4 regions of the Brevibacillus sp. BC25 genome follow, and region 1 is predicted to be linked to each of the others. Evidence: riboswitches for the same ligand, from Rfam matches in the RefSeq annotation. Region 1 holds a riboswitch; each other region holds the start of a gene.
What was found. A riboswitch is a leader RNA that binds a small molecule or an ion and turns the genes downstream of it on or off. The one in region 1 is predicted to bind S-adenosylmethionine.

Region 1 (3,635 bases):
TCTGATGAAATTAGCATAATAACAACTGACTCTGGCCACGTCCAATATTTCAGGATGGAGCCCGAAACATTCGAGCCGTCGCAGTACCCGGATGTATCGACTGCTGTGTCAGAAGAGGTAGCCATCAAAGAGCTGACCGAGCATATGAAGCTTCGATACGTGCAGAATCCGAGAATACAGCCACAATCAAAACAAGGGGAAGAGTGGCAGCCCATTCTGGAGTACACGCCAGCTGTTTCCTTCATGCAAAGAGGACGTGAAGACGGTACGGAGTGGCATATCGACGCGACGAATGGCAAGATGGTGTATGGAACGGGAGATAACGGGCTTGCTTATGATCAGTTGAATACGAAGGAAGCACATCCGATCGAATCTCCAAAGGAATACGTCAAGGTTCGCTCCAAGGATGAGGCAAAAGCATTGCTGCAAGCGGAATTTGGCATACAGGTAGATGAATCGACCTATAGAGAGAGTGTGAGTATCCGCGAGGGACGCAAGGAATATGTATGGAATGATAAAAATGACAAGTATATCGGCGTAGAAGTCCTTGCAGAAACAGGCAGTGTCGTCGGGCTGGGAACACCGCGTTCCGATACAGCAGTGACTGTCAAACGCGAGCAAGCGGAAGAGGCTGCACTTGCCTTTCTGCCTAAATACGTTGATCCAGGCATAAAAGAAGTGCAATTGGCGAAAGTCATACAGCCAGGCGAAGCGAATCCTGTGTCATCGGGCGAATGGGAATTCAGATATTTCATGAGCAAGGATGGCATTCCAGTACAGGATCGCGGGCAAAAAGCGGCTTATTCAGTAACAGTCGATCCGTCTTCTGGCAAAGTGACAAAGTTTGAAAACTACAGAGAGACGCACGAGTTGGTGGAGCTTCCAGCATCCGACGAGATCGTCTCGAAAGACAAGGCTGTTGAAGCGTATTTACGCGTCATGCCTTTGAAGCTGGTCTATTTGATGAAAGATGTGGATGGGCAAAAATTAGCTCAACCAAAGCTGGCGTATGTGCCGTGGAGTGACGAAAAGCTGGCGCTCAAATATATTACTCTGGATGCCGTGACAGGCAAGATCATCACCAAATAACAAGAAAAAAAGGCTATCCCGCAGCCATTCCTGATGGCTTTTGGGATAGCCTTTCTTAAACACTTATCTAACAGTCGTCACACGAGCACCCGATAATAACCAACAGGATAAACAGCACGAGCACGATTGCGAAGCAGTCACCGAAGAATCCGTTACCGCAGAAAGATGTACTCATCTTTGTTTCCCCTCCTTTCCGTTATACTCCAGTCTATACACGAATGCCGATATTGGACTGGGCGGATGCCCAGCTTAGGCAAAAATGGGCGCGTAAGAGAAGAGGCTTAGTAAAAAATAGACAATTCACAATTGACGAGGAGACAAAGGGGGTGTTAAGATACTTGCAAACATTCAAGACATTTCGCAAAACAACTAAATGACAAGTGTACGACTCTTATCCAGAGAGGCAGAGGGACTGGCCTGATGAAGCCTCGGCAACCGGTAAAAATCCGGTGCCAATTCCAGCAAAGCTACGTGCTTTGAAAGATAAGAGGATGTCTCAGGCGTTTTCGTATCTGCTGACAAATCCTCTTCTTTCAAAGAAGAGGATTTTTTTATTTTATTTACCCAATTACAGAGAATAAGCCGATGCAAGGGAGAAAAGGGGCACGTCAATGAAACCAACTTTTCGCGAACAGCTTTCCCGGAAAATTCTGATTCTGGACGGTGCAATGGGCACCATGCTTCAACAGGCGAACCTGACTGCTGATGATTTCGGCGGTGAAGCCTATGATGGCTGTAATGAACTCCTGAATCTGACCAGACCAGATGTGATTCGTTCCATTCATGCGAAATATTTAGAGGCGGGCGCAGACATCGTCGAGACAAATACGTTTGGTGCTGCTTCCATCGTTTTGGCCGAGTACGATGTGTCAGAGAAAGACCTTGAGATCAATATAGCGGCAGCACGCTTGGCCAGAGAAGCGGTGGATGCCTATTCCACGGAGGAGTGGCCGCGTTTTGTAGCAGGTGCAATGGGACCTACGACCAAAACGCTTTCGTTGACAGGCGGTGTCACTTTCGAAGAACTGGTCGAGGCGTATTATCGTCAGGCAAAAGGTCTGATTCTCGGTGGCTCCGATGTGCTTCTTTTGGAAACCTCGCAAGATACGTTGAACGTCAAGGCTGGCGGAATCGGGATTCGTAAAGCTTTTGAAGAGCTTGGACAGGAGATCCCGGTGATGCTGTCAGGTACGATTGAGCCGATGGGCACGACGCTTGCGGGCCAAAACATCGAGGCGTTTTACATCTCCTTGGAGCATATAAAGCCAGTTTCTATTGGTCTGAACTGTGCGACAGGACCGGAGTTCATGCGTGATCATCTGCGGACATTGTCAGGAATTGCCCAATGTGCGGTCAGCTGTTATCCAAACGCAGGCTTGCCAGACGAGAACGGCCATTACCATGAAACGCCACAAGGACTTGCCTTGAAAATGCTGGCGTTCGCTGAACAAGGCTGGATAAACGTCGCTGGCGGTTGCTGCGGAACAACGCCTGACCATATTCAAGCGATGGCAGAAGCATTGAAAGACTGCAAGCCGCGCAGTGCAGCTGTAGAACCGCTGAGCGCGGTCTCCGGAATCGAGGTCGTTTACGTTGAAGATGACAATCGTCCCCTGTTAGTAGGGGAGAGGACCAATGTCATTGGTTCCAAAAAATTCCGTGAAATGATTGCAGCTGGTCACTATGAAGAAGCATCCGATATTGCCCGGGCCCAAGTAAAGCGCGGCGCACATGTCATCGATATATGCTTGGCTGATCCCGACCGTGATGAATACGAAGATATGGAAAAATTCCTACAGTTCATCGTGAAAAAAGTAAAAGCGCCCCTCATGATCGACTCGACAGATGCCAAGGTCATGGAGCTGGGACTTCGCTATTCGCAAGGGAAGGCCATTCTCAACTCGATCAACCTGGAAGACGGGTTGGAGCGATTTGAGGAAGTCGTGCCGCTTATCCACAAGTTCGGTGCCTCCGTTGTCGTTGGAACGATTGAGGAAGCGGGTATGGCTATCACTCGCGAAAAGAAGCTGGAGGTCGCGCAACGTTCGTACGACATTCTTGTCAACCAGTATGGAATAAAGCCACAGGATATTATTTTCGATCCACTCGTCTTTCCAGTAGGGACAGGGGATGAACAATATATCGGCTCTGCAAAGGAAACCGTAGAAGGAATTCGTTTGATCAAACAAGCAATGCCTGCTTGCAAGACGATTCTGGGTGTCAGTAACGTTTCCTTCGGCTTGCCTCCTGCGGGTCGGGAAGTGCTGAATGCGGTCTTCTTGTATCACACCACTCTTGCAGGGCTTGATTACGCCATCGTCAACACGGAAAAGCTGGAGCGCTACGCTTCGATTCCAGAAGACGAGAGAAAGCTGGCAGAAGCCCTTCTATTCGAGACAAATGATGAGACATTGGCGGCCTTCACCGAATTTTATCGCCAAAAGAAAAAGGAAGTCCGTGTGGAAGTCTCCTCGTTAACGCTCGAAGAACGCTTGGCCCATTATGTAGTCGAAGGCTCCAAGGATGGTCTGGTGGAAGACCTGAAG
Region 2 (3,635 bases), on a different contig from region 1:
TACATTCTTCGACGAGCATTCTCACCGGAATGGAGAAGCCGAAGTTTTTTAAAATCTGCTCCGATTCGTTGTACAAGCTCTGCCAGTTGATCAGTCCCTTGGTTTTCGACTGGACGAGCTGGCCCGCCAATATGTTTTCGGCGACGCTCAAATACGGGATCAAGGCGGTGTCCACTTCCTGATATACACATTGAATGCCCTGTGCTTTGGCGTCCTGCGGCGATTGAATCGACACGGCCTGTCCATCGATGGTGATCGTACCGCCATCTGCCTGATACGCTCCCGTGAGGATTTTCATCAGTGTACTCTTTCCTGCGCCATTGGCACCGAGAAGTGCGTGAACCTCTCCTGCGCGCACCTCAAAATCGACGGATCGCAGGGCAGGAACCCCAGAAAACTGCTTCGCCATCCCTTTCATCTGCAATGTGGACATTTTTCGCACCTCCTGTTTACCTGCGTGTTCCAACCTCTATAAGGAAAAATCCCGTTGACGGATACAGATCAACGGGAAAAGCCAATTTGGTTCTTACTTGCCCCACTCTTGTACGTATTGGGACAGGTCGCCCATCGTTACTTTCTTATCCTTCGGCAGGTCTTCCTGTTTCACCAGCACTGGATTCAGCTTCACGTTGTCTGGCACTTGCTCACCTTTGATTTTTTGGAACACGGTTTGCGCATGAATGCGTCCGATATTGGATGGGTCTACTGCTGCCGTCGCTGCCCACGGAGAGTTTTCCGTCTGGATCATTTGCAGATCCTCATCGCTCAAATCAATGGAGTATACCTTGATTTCCGTACGGCCTGCTTGCTGGATGGCACGTGTCGCCCCTTTGGCAAATTCATCCCAAGCCGCCCATACTGCTGTGATGTCGCCTTTATTCGGATACTTTTTCAAGATCGCTTCCATCTGCGTTTGTGTATCGAGTGCCGTATTGTTAGTAGCAGAACCGAATGCCGCAATCTCTTTTATGTCTGGGTATTTCTTCTGGAAAGCTTCATACGTGACTTGGCGTTTTTCCATAGGCGCAAAGCCAGCTACCCAAATTTTTACGATGCTGCCTTTGCCGTTTGTATCTGCACCCAGCTTCTCCAGGCTCAGCTCTGCCAATTTGTTGTCATCCTGCGCCACAACTGGCACACCCGGAATGTTGATGTCTGTATCAAACAGGACGACCGGGATTTTTTTATCCACAGCTTTTTGCGTGCCCTGCTGCAACGCTTCCGCCGTACCATGGTCGATCAGAATGCCATCAAACTTTTGGTTCACAGCCGCATCGAGGTTGGACGCCATTTTTGCCAGATCAGTATCTGCGTTGAATACAGTCAACTCGCCGCCGTTTTTCTCCACCTCTGTCTTCACACCATTAATGTATTGTGCGGAGAATGTCCCTACGTTTTGACGCATGATCAATGCGATTCTCTTTGCCTTCTCTCCCGAAGCACCGCCGCTTGTGCTGCCGGTTCCGGTGCTTGTTCCTCCGCCGCATGCAGTCACGAGAACAGATGCAGCCACAACTAGTGAAGTTAGTAATCCCAGTTTCTTTTTCATCAAAAATTTCCCCCTTTTTCTTTTTGATAACAGATGACAAAAGCCTCGTAGAAGAAGCGCATTTCCAGTCCAAGCGCCTTTGGAGCCCACCTCAGCGTAGGAAGAAATGGCGGGGAATTTCAGCTTCACTTATGAAATCCTGCCTCGAACCTTCTACGTTTGAAGCGCTCCCGCCATTTCTTCCGAAGCGGACAGTCTTCACTCACAGCGGGGCGGAGGCCGAAGCGTAGACTGGAAATGCGCTTCTTCCCCACGTTAGCTACGCAAAAAATCCTCTTTCACAGAGAAAGAGGACAAAAATCGACAAGATTCTCGCCTCTTATCTGTCAGGTATTCTACCTGTTGGAGTTAGCACCTTGGCTCGAAAGAACGTAATCTCTCGTGCTAGGTTGCCGGGCTTCATAGGGCCATTCCCTCAGCCTTCTCTTGATAAGAGTAGTTTCTATTTTCAAAACGTTTGTATAAGTATATACAGAATATAATCTGGCAATTACCTATCTGTCAACTGGGTTTACCGAAAGAATTTTCTTGATAAATATTCCAGTTTCTTCTGTAACATCAAGAGGGATTTTGTTGTGTCTTGTCGAATTATCGTAGATTGATACAAGCCTAGCAAATATTTGCGATGGGGATGCTACATGAGTCTATTAAAAGAAGTCATTCTTCAATGGTTTTTCGCCATTATCCCGTTTGTGTTTTTCAACATCTATTACCGTGACAAAATGCGGAACTACAGCCGTTCCTTTATTGTCATCACCAGCTCAGCCTGCATGTTTCTCGCGATGACCTTCGCCCCGAGTGTCACGAATGGCATGTTTTTTGATATCCGACATATCATCATTCTTTTCGGACTCGTTTATGGCGGAATCGAGATTGCCTTGCTCCTTCTCATTGAAGCCTTGGTTTATCGGTACTACCTAGGTGGAGAAGGAACATGGGTTGCGATGCTGATCCTTACAGTCAATTTTGTCTTGTCACTCTTTTTATATCGACACTACAAAGCCAGTTATCGGAAAACACTGTATCTTTTTATGACGAGTGCGATTTTTTCTACGGTTGCTTTAGGGACTACTTATTACTTTTTTCCCACGTATGTAACTCAACACCTCGTTTACTACACCATGGTGATTCCTATTCAAAACTTTTTCGGCCTCTGGTTATTAATGTCGCTATTCAGCAAATGCGTTTCGGATAAGGAGCTGTTTATTCGCCACGCGCAAAATGAAAAAATCCAGACGATGAGCCATGTTGCTGCATCGCTCGCACACGAGGTTCGCAATCCACTGACAGCTGTCAAAGGCTTCTTGAAATTAATACAAGAATGTCCGGAAAATTTGGCAAAAGTCGATCAATACATTCGCATCAGTCTCGACGAAGTCCAACGGACAGAAGCCATTTTGACCGAGTACCTTGCGATTTCGAAACCGCTGAAGGAACGGCATGAGATCATTAATATGAGCGAGCATCTGCATACCATCCGCGAAGTAATGCTCCCCTTTGCCAATATGCATAACGTGGAGCTTACGCTGCAAGACTTTGAGAGACCTGTGACCGTCAAGGCCAATCCAGACGAGTTCAAGCAAGTGTTGGTGAATTTCATCAAAAATGCCATCGAGGCGTGCTCGGATATTTCGGACGGAAAAGTCTCCCTGGACTTGCTCATCGAGCGAAACAAAGCACTGTTGATCATCAAGGATAACGGTGTCGGCATGGATGCAGGACAGATCAGCCGCCTCGGAACGATTTACTTTTCTACGAAAACAACTGGGACCGGGCTTGGATTGACGTATTCCTATCATGTCATTCATGCGATTGGCGGAACGGTCAATGTATCAAGCAAACCACGAGTAGGAACCAAGTTCACCATTATGCTCCCGTATAAGGCACAGTGACTTCATGCAGGTTTTGCAGAGGGACTGTGCCTTTTTCCATTCGATAGCTAATGATGCAACGGGGGTACTTGTGATTCTTTTTCGTTTTTTAAGGAGAACTGCAATTCATTTTGGCGATTGATCGTTGCAAGAAAGACTTGTTCGGACGCGATCCCCTTTTTCTTCAATTCGTGCACAAGCCATTGCTCATCGCG
Region 3 (3,635 bases), on a different contig from region 1:
GAGTCAGGTGCAAGGGCCATGTTCCAGTCCCTCCAAAAATTCAAGCAACTGCCGGATTATATGCAGGTATGGCCAGCTCATGGCGCAGGAAGCGCTTGCGGCAAAGCACTGGGGGCCGTGCCGTCTTCTACCGTCGGCTATGAAAAGCTCTTTAACTGGGCGATGTCACACTCCAGTGAAGAGGAATTCGTCACGGCACTCCTGGATGGACAACCAGAGCCGCCATCGTATTTTGCAGTGATGAAACGCGTGAATAAGGAAGGTCCTGCCTTGCTCAACGAACTCCCTGTTGTTCAAGAGTTCAACTCGTTTGAACAGGTAAAGGAATCGCCGGAAAACGGACAGATTGTCGATACGCGTCCTTTCCAGAAATTTGCGAAGGGGCATCTGGCGAGAACACTTCACATTCCTTTTAACAAATCATTTGCCAACTGGGCAGGCTGGATTGTCGATTACGATCGCCCGGTTCACATCCTGGCCACCCCAGATGAGCTGGACGTGATTTTGAAAGCCTTGCATTCCGTAGGGATTGACCATGTCACAGGCTTTATCGACAGCGGCAAGCTGATGGAAAGTGAAATGTCTTCGCTCGAGACAATTGAAGAGGTAACACCGCTGGAGATTGCAGAACGGGTGAAAAAGGGAGAGGTTCACGTAGTAGATGTGCGTAATCTGGCTGAGTGGAAGGAAGGACACATTCCGAATGCACAGCACATCATGCTCGGTACTCTCGCCATGCGGCTGGATGAGATTCCTCACGATAAGCCGCTTCTCGTGCAGTGCCGTTCCGGTGCCCGATCCGCTATTGGCGCAAGTATTCTTCAGGCAAACGGATTCAAGGATGTAATGAATTTGAGCGGCGGAATCTTGAAATGGCAAAAAGACGGCTTGACAGTTGTAGAACGAGGATAAAACGAAGCGAGGTGTTGCAAAGGGTGAGCCTATGACTATCGACCTTGTGATCACACTGTTTGTTATCGGTTTCGCGGGATCATTTATCTCTGGTCTCGTCGGAATCGGTGGCTCTATCATCAAGTATCCGATGCTTCTGTACATTCCGCCCGCCCTTGGATTCGTTGCTTACACAGCTCACGAAGTATCCGGAATAAGTGCAATCCAAGTATTTTTTGCCACCCTAGCTGCTGTTTGGACTCTACGAAAAGATAAGCTTATTCATTACCAGCTCGTTCTGTACATGGGAAGTGCCATTATCGTAGGAAGCTTGCTTGGAGGGTATGGAGGAAAATATCTATCGGCAGAAGCCATTAATATTGTTTACGCCATCCTGGCCACCATTGCTGTAATCTTGATGTTCCTGCCAAAAAAGCGAATGGACGAATGTGAACAGAACGAGGTTATCTTTCATAAAACAACAGCCATATTATCCGCTTTGATTGTCGGAGGGGCTTCCGGAATTGTCGGGGCAGCTGGCGCTTTTATTTTGGTTCCCATCATGTTGATCATCCTCAAGATTCCGACAAGAGTTACGATTGCTTCATCTCTTGCCATTACCTTTCTTTCTTCCATCGGTTCGACTGTAGGGAAATGGATGGCGGGGGACATATTGCTGTGGCCATCCGTGATCATGGTAATCGCCAGTATCTTGGCAGCGCCGCTCGGTGCGAAGGTCAGCAAACGTTTGGACACACGGATTCTCCAAAGCATTCTTGCCTTGTTGATCCTAGCCACCACAATTAAGATCTGGGCTGATATCCTCATATTCATACGTGTGTGAAGATTTACTTTTTTCATAAATAAAATAAAGAAGAATCAATTGTTATTGAACAGGATTGACATATCCGAGTAAAATGATAAGATAAAAAAGAATTTTACGATGAAATTAAATTTCATAGAACATTCTTATCTAGAGTGGTGGAGGGACTGGCCCGATGAAACCCGGCAACCTTGGTCTGATTGACCTTACGGTGCCAATTCCTGCGGAGTTATTCTGCGAGATGAGAAGGTGGGAACCGTGCAATTGCCCCTCTTCTTTTCGGAGAGGGGTTTTCTATATTTATAATTCGTAGTATTCATATCATTTTACTTTGTATTATGTGAAGGAGGAAACAACGTGCTTCATTATGCGGTCAAGCGTGGCTTTCTCATGATCGTTACCCTGTGGATTATTGTCACGGTAACGTTTGTGACCATGCACCTGATTCCGGGTGACCCGTTCGCGTCTGACGCCAAAATGCTACCAGAAGAAGTGGTAAAAAACATGCGGGCGGAGTACAACCTGGATCAGCCAATCACGATACAGTACCTGCTCTATCTGAAAGGATTGCTGCAATTTGACTTGGGGCCCTCTATCCAGTCTAAGACGAGGGATGTGAACACGCTGATTGCAGAGGGATTTCCCGCTTCGGCTGTTCTGGGACTCCAGTCGTTTATTGTCGCGCTGGCAGGTGGAATCACACTGGGAATCGTAGCGGCACTCTATCACAATCGAACCTTGGATTTCTTGTCTATGTTTGCAGCCATCGTTGGGATCTCCATCCCCAGTTTTATTCTGGCGCCACTTATGATCAAGTACTTGGCGGTCAAATGGGAGCTTCTTCCCGTTGCTGCGTGGGGGAGCTGGGAGCATTCGATACTTCCAACGCTTGCGCTCGCTATCGGTCCGCTCGCCATTATCGCCCGTTTCGTACGAGCCAGCATGCTTGAGGTTTGGCAACAGGAATACATAAGCACGGCGGAGGCGAAAGGGCTTGGCACCTTTTCTATTGTCGTTAGACACGGGATGCGAAATGCCATCCTGCCGGTTCTTACCTTTATCGGTCCGCTGTTTGCCAACCTGATGACCGGAACCTTTGTGGTGGAAAAGATTTTCGCCATTCCTGGGCTCGGCAAATACTTCGTGGAAAGCATTTTTAACCGCGATTACCCCGTTATTTTGGGAACGACAGTGTTTTACAGCTTTGTGCTCATTTTTACTTTGTACATCATCGACTTACTGTATCGGGTGATTGACCCGCGCATCAGATTGACGAGTGGAGGGAAGTAGCGTTATGGCCAATCCGGCAACACAACTGGATTCCCTGTTTCGACCAGTAGACCGAAACAGGCTATCCGAAGAAATTCGGGAACGTCCCAGTCTTGGGTATTCGCAGGAGGTATTGCAGCGGGTATTCCGCAACAAGCTGGCAATGCTCGGGTTCTTCTTGCTCGCAACAGTGGTGATCCTCTCGATCATCGGACCGATGCTCGTCCCCCACAACCCGCATGAACAGTCATTGACGAAGGGTAATCTGCCGCTGTCGGGCGAGCACTGGTTTGGAACGGATGACTTGGGTCGGGACATGTGGGCACGTACCTGGGGAGGCGGTCAAATCTCTTTGTTTATTGGTGTAGCGGCAGCTGCCATCGACTTAGTGATTGGTGTATGCATCGGCGGGATTTCCGGTTACATGGCAGGGAGGAACAAGCTGGGCGACCGTGTGGACAACATCCTGATGCGGTTGGCTGAAATTCTGTACAGCATTCCTTATCTGCTGGTGGTAATCCTGCTGATGGTGGTTCTGGAGCCTGGTCTCACAACGATCATTATTGCCCTTTCGCTAACTGGCTGGGTCGGAATGGCCCGCCTGGTCAGAGGACAAATCATGCAGATCAAGCGTCAGGAGTTTGTACTGGCT
Region 4 (3,635 bases), on a different contig from region 1:
CACGTGTTGGAAAGAACACGCTCCTATTTAGCGTGTTGGCCATCTTCGTCGTCGGAACCTACTACCTATTCCAAACTGCTATGGATAGAGAACATGCCAACCCGAACACGCAGCCTGCTCCTGACAATACCGTGAACCAAAAGACTTCTGTGCAGCTCACCTTTGTCGGTGACGTCATGATGTCAGGGAATGTAGAGAAAACCTTACTCGCAAACAGCTATGACTACCCATACAAGCATGTAAGCTCGCTCTTTTTGCAAGATGATCTCACGATTGCCAATTTGGAGACGCCGATCACCGAAACAGGAGTTGCTGCACAGAACAAGGCGTATGTCTACAAGTCGTCGCCACTTGCTGTTCCGGCCATGAAAAACGCCGGGATTGATGTGGTGAATCTCGCCAATAATCACTCCATGGATCAAGGAGTTCCGGGATTGCTGGATACCTTTGACGCTTTAGACGAAAACCGGATTGAATACGTCGGCGCAGGTAAGGATGCCAGCCGTGCCTATTCACCTGTATTCATAGAAAAGAACGGCATCAAGATCGCGATTCTCGGCTTCAGCAGGGTCATTCCCGAAACGAGCTGGTATGCAGGGGATTCCCAGCCAGGTATGGCCGCTTCCTATGATCCTACGCTAGCAGTAAAAGCGATCCAAGATGCGAACAACCAAGCGGATCTCGTCGTCGTGATTGCACACTGGGGCAAGGAACGCGCTGATTATCCTGTCGATCATCAAAAAGAGTTGTCTCGTGCCTACATCGATGCTGGTGCAGATTTGATTGTCGGCGGTCATCCCCACGTCCTTCAAGGTTTTGAACGATACAACGACAAATGGATAGCGTACAGTCTCGGCAATTTCATTTTCACACGATCAAACGAACCCAAGACTTGGGAAACGATGGTCCTGCAAGCAAACTGTACGAAAAGCGGTGATTGTGAGCTGACGATGCTTCCGTTTCACGCAGAATTGGGACAAGCTGTACCCATGAATGAAAGCAACGGCGCTGCCCTGCTAAAACGCATTGAATCCATTTCTGAGAGTGTCGACATACAAAGTGACGGGCGTATACAGCCGCGTGCAAAAGCGGTGGAGACTGCCCCCTGACAAAAGAAGCCGTGTTTCCAGGTAACTAGAAATACGGCTTTTCTTCTTATGATTCCTCTTACTTACGCAGATTCGATAATGGGGAAGCAGCGCACTTCTAAACCGAAATCATTTTTCAATAGGGACTCGTGCTCTTCACTGATTCCTGTTACGATCAAACCTGCGCGCAAGACGCCTCCCAAGTCGAATTGGACTTTTAGTTTATGCACGTTGACTCCTGCCTGCTGAAGGAAATGCAGGACACGATCTGGCGTAGCAGTATGACATGAGCCCTCAAGGTAACATAGGACGTGTTCTACCGAGTCCACCGTGGCTCCAGCTTTGTCAGCCGTTTTTTCTTTCCAAGTAGGATGCGGTGTGAATGGCTGTGTCAATAAATAGGCCAAATCCTCCACGACTGCACTTGCTGTAGGGAGCTCTCCTGCCCCTCTTCCTGTAAACAACAAGTCTCCCACGATGTTGCCGGATAGCTGGACAGCATTAAACGCGTCGTGGATTTGCGCCAACGGATGGCTCAGCGAAAGCATGGTTGGTTCAACTGATAGGCGAATTCCTTTCTCAGCTTGATAGGCCTGCGCAATCAGCTTGATCCGGTACCCCAGCTCGCTCGCAATCCGAATGTGACCTGCAGACAAATCTGCAATTCCTTTGCGAACAACATCTGCTAAAGGCAGCGATTCTCCGTAAACAAGCTGTGCCAAGATATACAACTTGTACATAGCATCAAAGCCTTCTACATCGGAACGAGGGTCCGCTTCCGCATAGCCCAGCTCCTGCGCTTGCTTGAGCACCTCCTGGTAAGAGAGCTGCTCTGTCTCCATTTTCGTCAAAATGAAGTTCGTTGTTCCGTTAAGAATACCGCGAACGCCTTGAATATCGTTCGTCCGTAGGAACTGCCGGAGCACGCTCAAAATCGGGATGCCCCCTGCCACACTCGCTTCATAGGCAAGGTGCACTTGATGCTGATTTGCCAAATCGACTAGCTCCGTTCCTTTTTTCGCCAGGAGTTCTTTGTTGGCAGTTACCACATGGCAGCCCTTTTCGATCAAAGCACGGACGTAGTCATAGGTAGGTTCTACACCGCCCATGACTTCCACCACGATATCCACATCGCTGCGTAATACATCCTCAAAGTCTGTTGTCAGTAATGCCGGGTCGATATGAACCGCCCGCTCTTTTTCCGAATCACGCACCAATGCCTTGACGATCTCAATTCGTTTACCCAGACGAGAAGCCAGCTTCTCCTGCTGCGAACGGATCGTTTTGATTACGCCTCCACCCACTGTTCCCAATCCCAATAATCCCACGCGTACCACTTCTGCACTCATCCTGACCACCCCATACCCCGAATTTTAGATAAAAAGAAAAGCCATCTTCGATAAGAAGAAGGCTTGTTAGCAGCTACTGCTCCCCCTCCTTATCTCCCAGGACGTATATGTCCTGCAGGAATTGGCACCTTGTCACAAACATGCGTGACGGTTGCCGGGCTTCATCGGGCCAGTCCCTCCACCTCTCTGGATAAAGAAAATATGAAATTGAAAAAAACCTTCTTCGCTAAGAAGAAGGTTCATCTACTGATGGAGTAACCCGCTTCTTATCTTTCGAGACGAAACGTCTCGCAGGAATTGGCACCTTGTCGCAATATGCAACGGTTGCCGGGCTTCATCGGGCCAGACCCTCCACCTCTCTGGATAAGAACTAATTATGCTGTTGAGCTTTATTCTAAGAAATTCCAAGGCAAGCGTCAACAAAATTCTTTCTTTTCTGATTGCAAGCTGATTTGGTCAGGCTTTCAGGTGTAGGTGAACAGGCTTTCTACCTCTTCCATACTGCAGCAAGTGCAATGAAGCACGCCCTCCTGGCATTCTTCAGGCAGCTCTTTTTCCTCGACATATCCGCACCATTGGCAAATAAAAAGTTGCATTCGCACACCCTCCTCTTCTTTTATCCTGCCCAAAATAAAAAGAGCATTTTCTACTCGACCGTGACGATCGTTAGAAAATGCCAGAAAAGGAGGGGCGTACTTGTCCACTCGCTGTTTTTCGCAAGCCATCTCTAACACCTCCCTATCTCCCGTAGGTCTATCAGTGTTGTCGAAACAGGCAGGTCTCCTGACTTTGGGTTCATCATCTAGCGTCGCCTTCCCCGTCTATATTGATAGACCAGTGGCTTGTTGGACGCTGACTCCCCTCTTACAGTGGCGGGACCGTGTCGGATTTGCACCGAGCTTCCCTATTATCCTTTTGGCGAATTGGTACGCCCTAAGGAACCTGTTTCCACCTATGAAATTGTCTTTTCTCACTACTCCACTCAAATTTTACCTTATTTTTCCTTGTTTTGCGAACATTGTTCGTGGGCTAGTAGCCATTCCTTTCGCCACAAGCCACCCGAATAGCCTGTTAAACTCCCGTTTGCTCCTATGACTGTTTTCTGAAAGTCTGTCCCTTTCATCCACAGGGGAACAGAAAAGGACTGTCTCTTGCCGGAAAAATATTCGTCCAGCTGTTGCCGACAAACAAGGAGAGG

Region 2: linked by a shared signal. The riboswitch ahead of PMI05_RS15895 (sugar ABC transporter substrate-binding protein) and the one ahead of metH (methionine synthase) in region 1 are both predicted to bind S-adenosylmethionine.
Region 3: linked by a shared signal. The riboswitch ahead of PMI05_RS12510 (ABC transporter permease) and the one ahead of metH (methionine synthase) in region 1 are both predicted to bind S-adenosylmethionine.
Region 4: linked by a shared signal. The riboswitch ahead of PMI05_RS26105 (homoserine dehydrogenase) and the one ahead of metH (methionine synthase) in region 1 are both predicted to bind S-adenosylmethionine.

Annotation. Positions count from the first base shown of each region.
Region 1 is NZ_AKIX01000060.1:121,364-124,998, forward strand. Features, by position in the region: gene PMI05_RS17590 (YcdB/YcdC domain-containing protein) at 1-1,089, shown strand, start outside; gene PMI05_RS30115 (YjcZ family sporulation protein) at 1,157-1,264, opposite strand; SAM riboswitch class I at 1,478-1,579, shown strand; gene metH (methionine synthase) at 1,701-3,635, shown strand, end outside.
Region 2 is NZ_AKIX01000055.1:21,599-25,233, forward strand. Features, by position in the region: gene PMI05_RS15890 (sugar ABC transporter ATP-binding protein) at 1-433, opposite strand, end outside; gene PMI05_RS15895 (sugar ABC transporter substrate-binding protein) at 527-1,549, opposite strand; SAM riboswitch class I at 1,866-1,985, opposite strand; gene PMI05_RS15900 (sensor histidine kinase) at 2,188-3,441, shown strand; gene PMI05_RS15905 (DUF421 domain-containing protein) at 3,489-3,635, opposite strand, start outside.
Region 3 is NZ_AKIX01000040.1:130,704-134,338, forward strand. Features, by position in the region: gene PMI05_RS12500 (rhodanese-like domain-containing protein) at 1-912, shown strand, start outside; gene PMI05_RS12505 (sulfite exporter TauE/SafE family protein) at 944-1,735, shown strand; SAM riboswitch class I at 1,858-1,962, shown strand; gene PMI05_RS12510 (ABC transporter permease) at 2,072-3,004, shown strand; gene PMI05_RS12515 (ABC transporter permease) at 3,009-3,635, shown strand, end outside.
Region 4 is NZ_AKIX01000117.1:116,108-119,742, forward strand. Features, by position in the region: gene PMI05_RS26100 (CapA family protein) at 1-1,109, shown strand, start outside; gene PMI05_RS26105 (homoserine dehydrogenase) at 1,172-2,437, opposite strand; SAM riboswitch class I at 2,524-2,634, opposite strand; SAM riboswitch class I at 2,701-2,807, opposite strand; gene PMI05_RS26110 (hypothetical protein) at 2,902-3,171, opposite strand; cobalamin riboswitch at 3,193-3,398, opposite strand.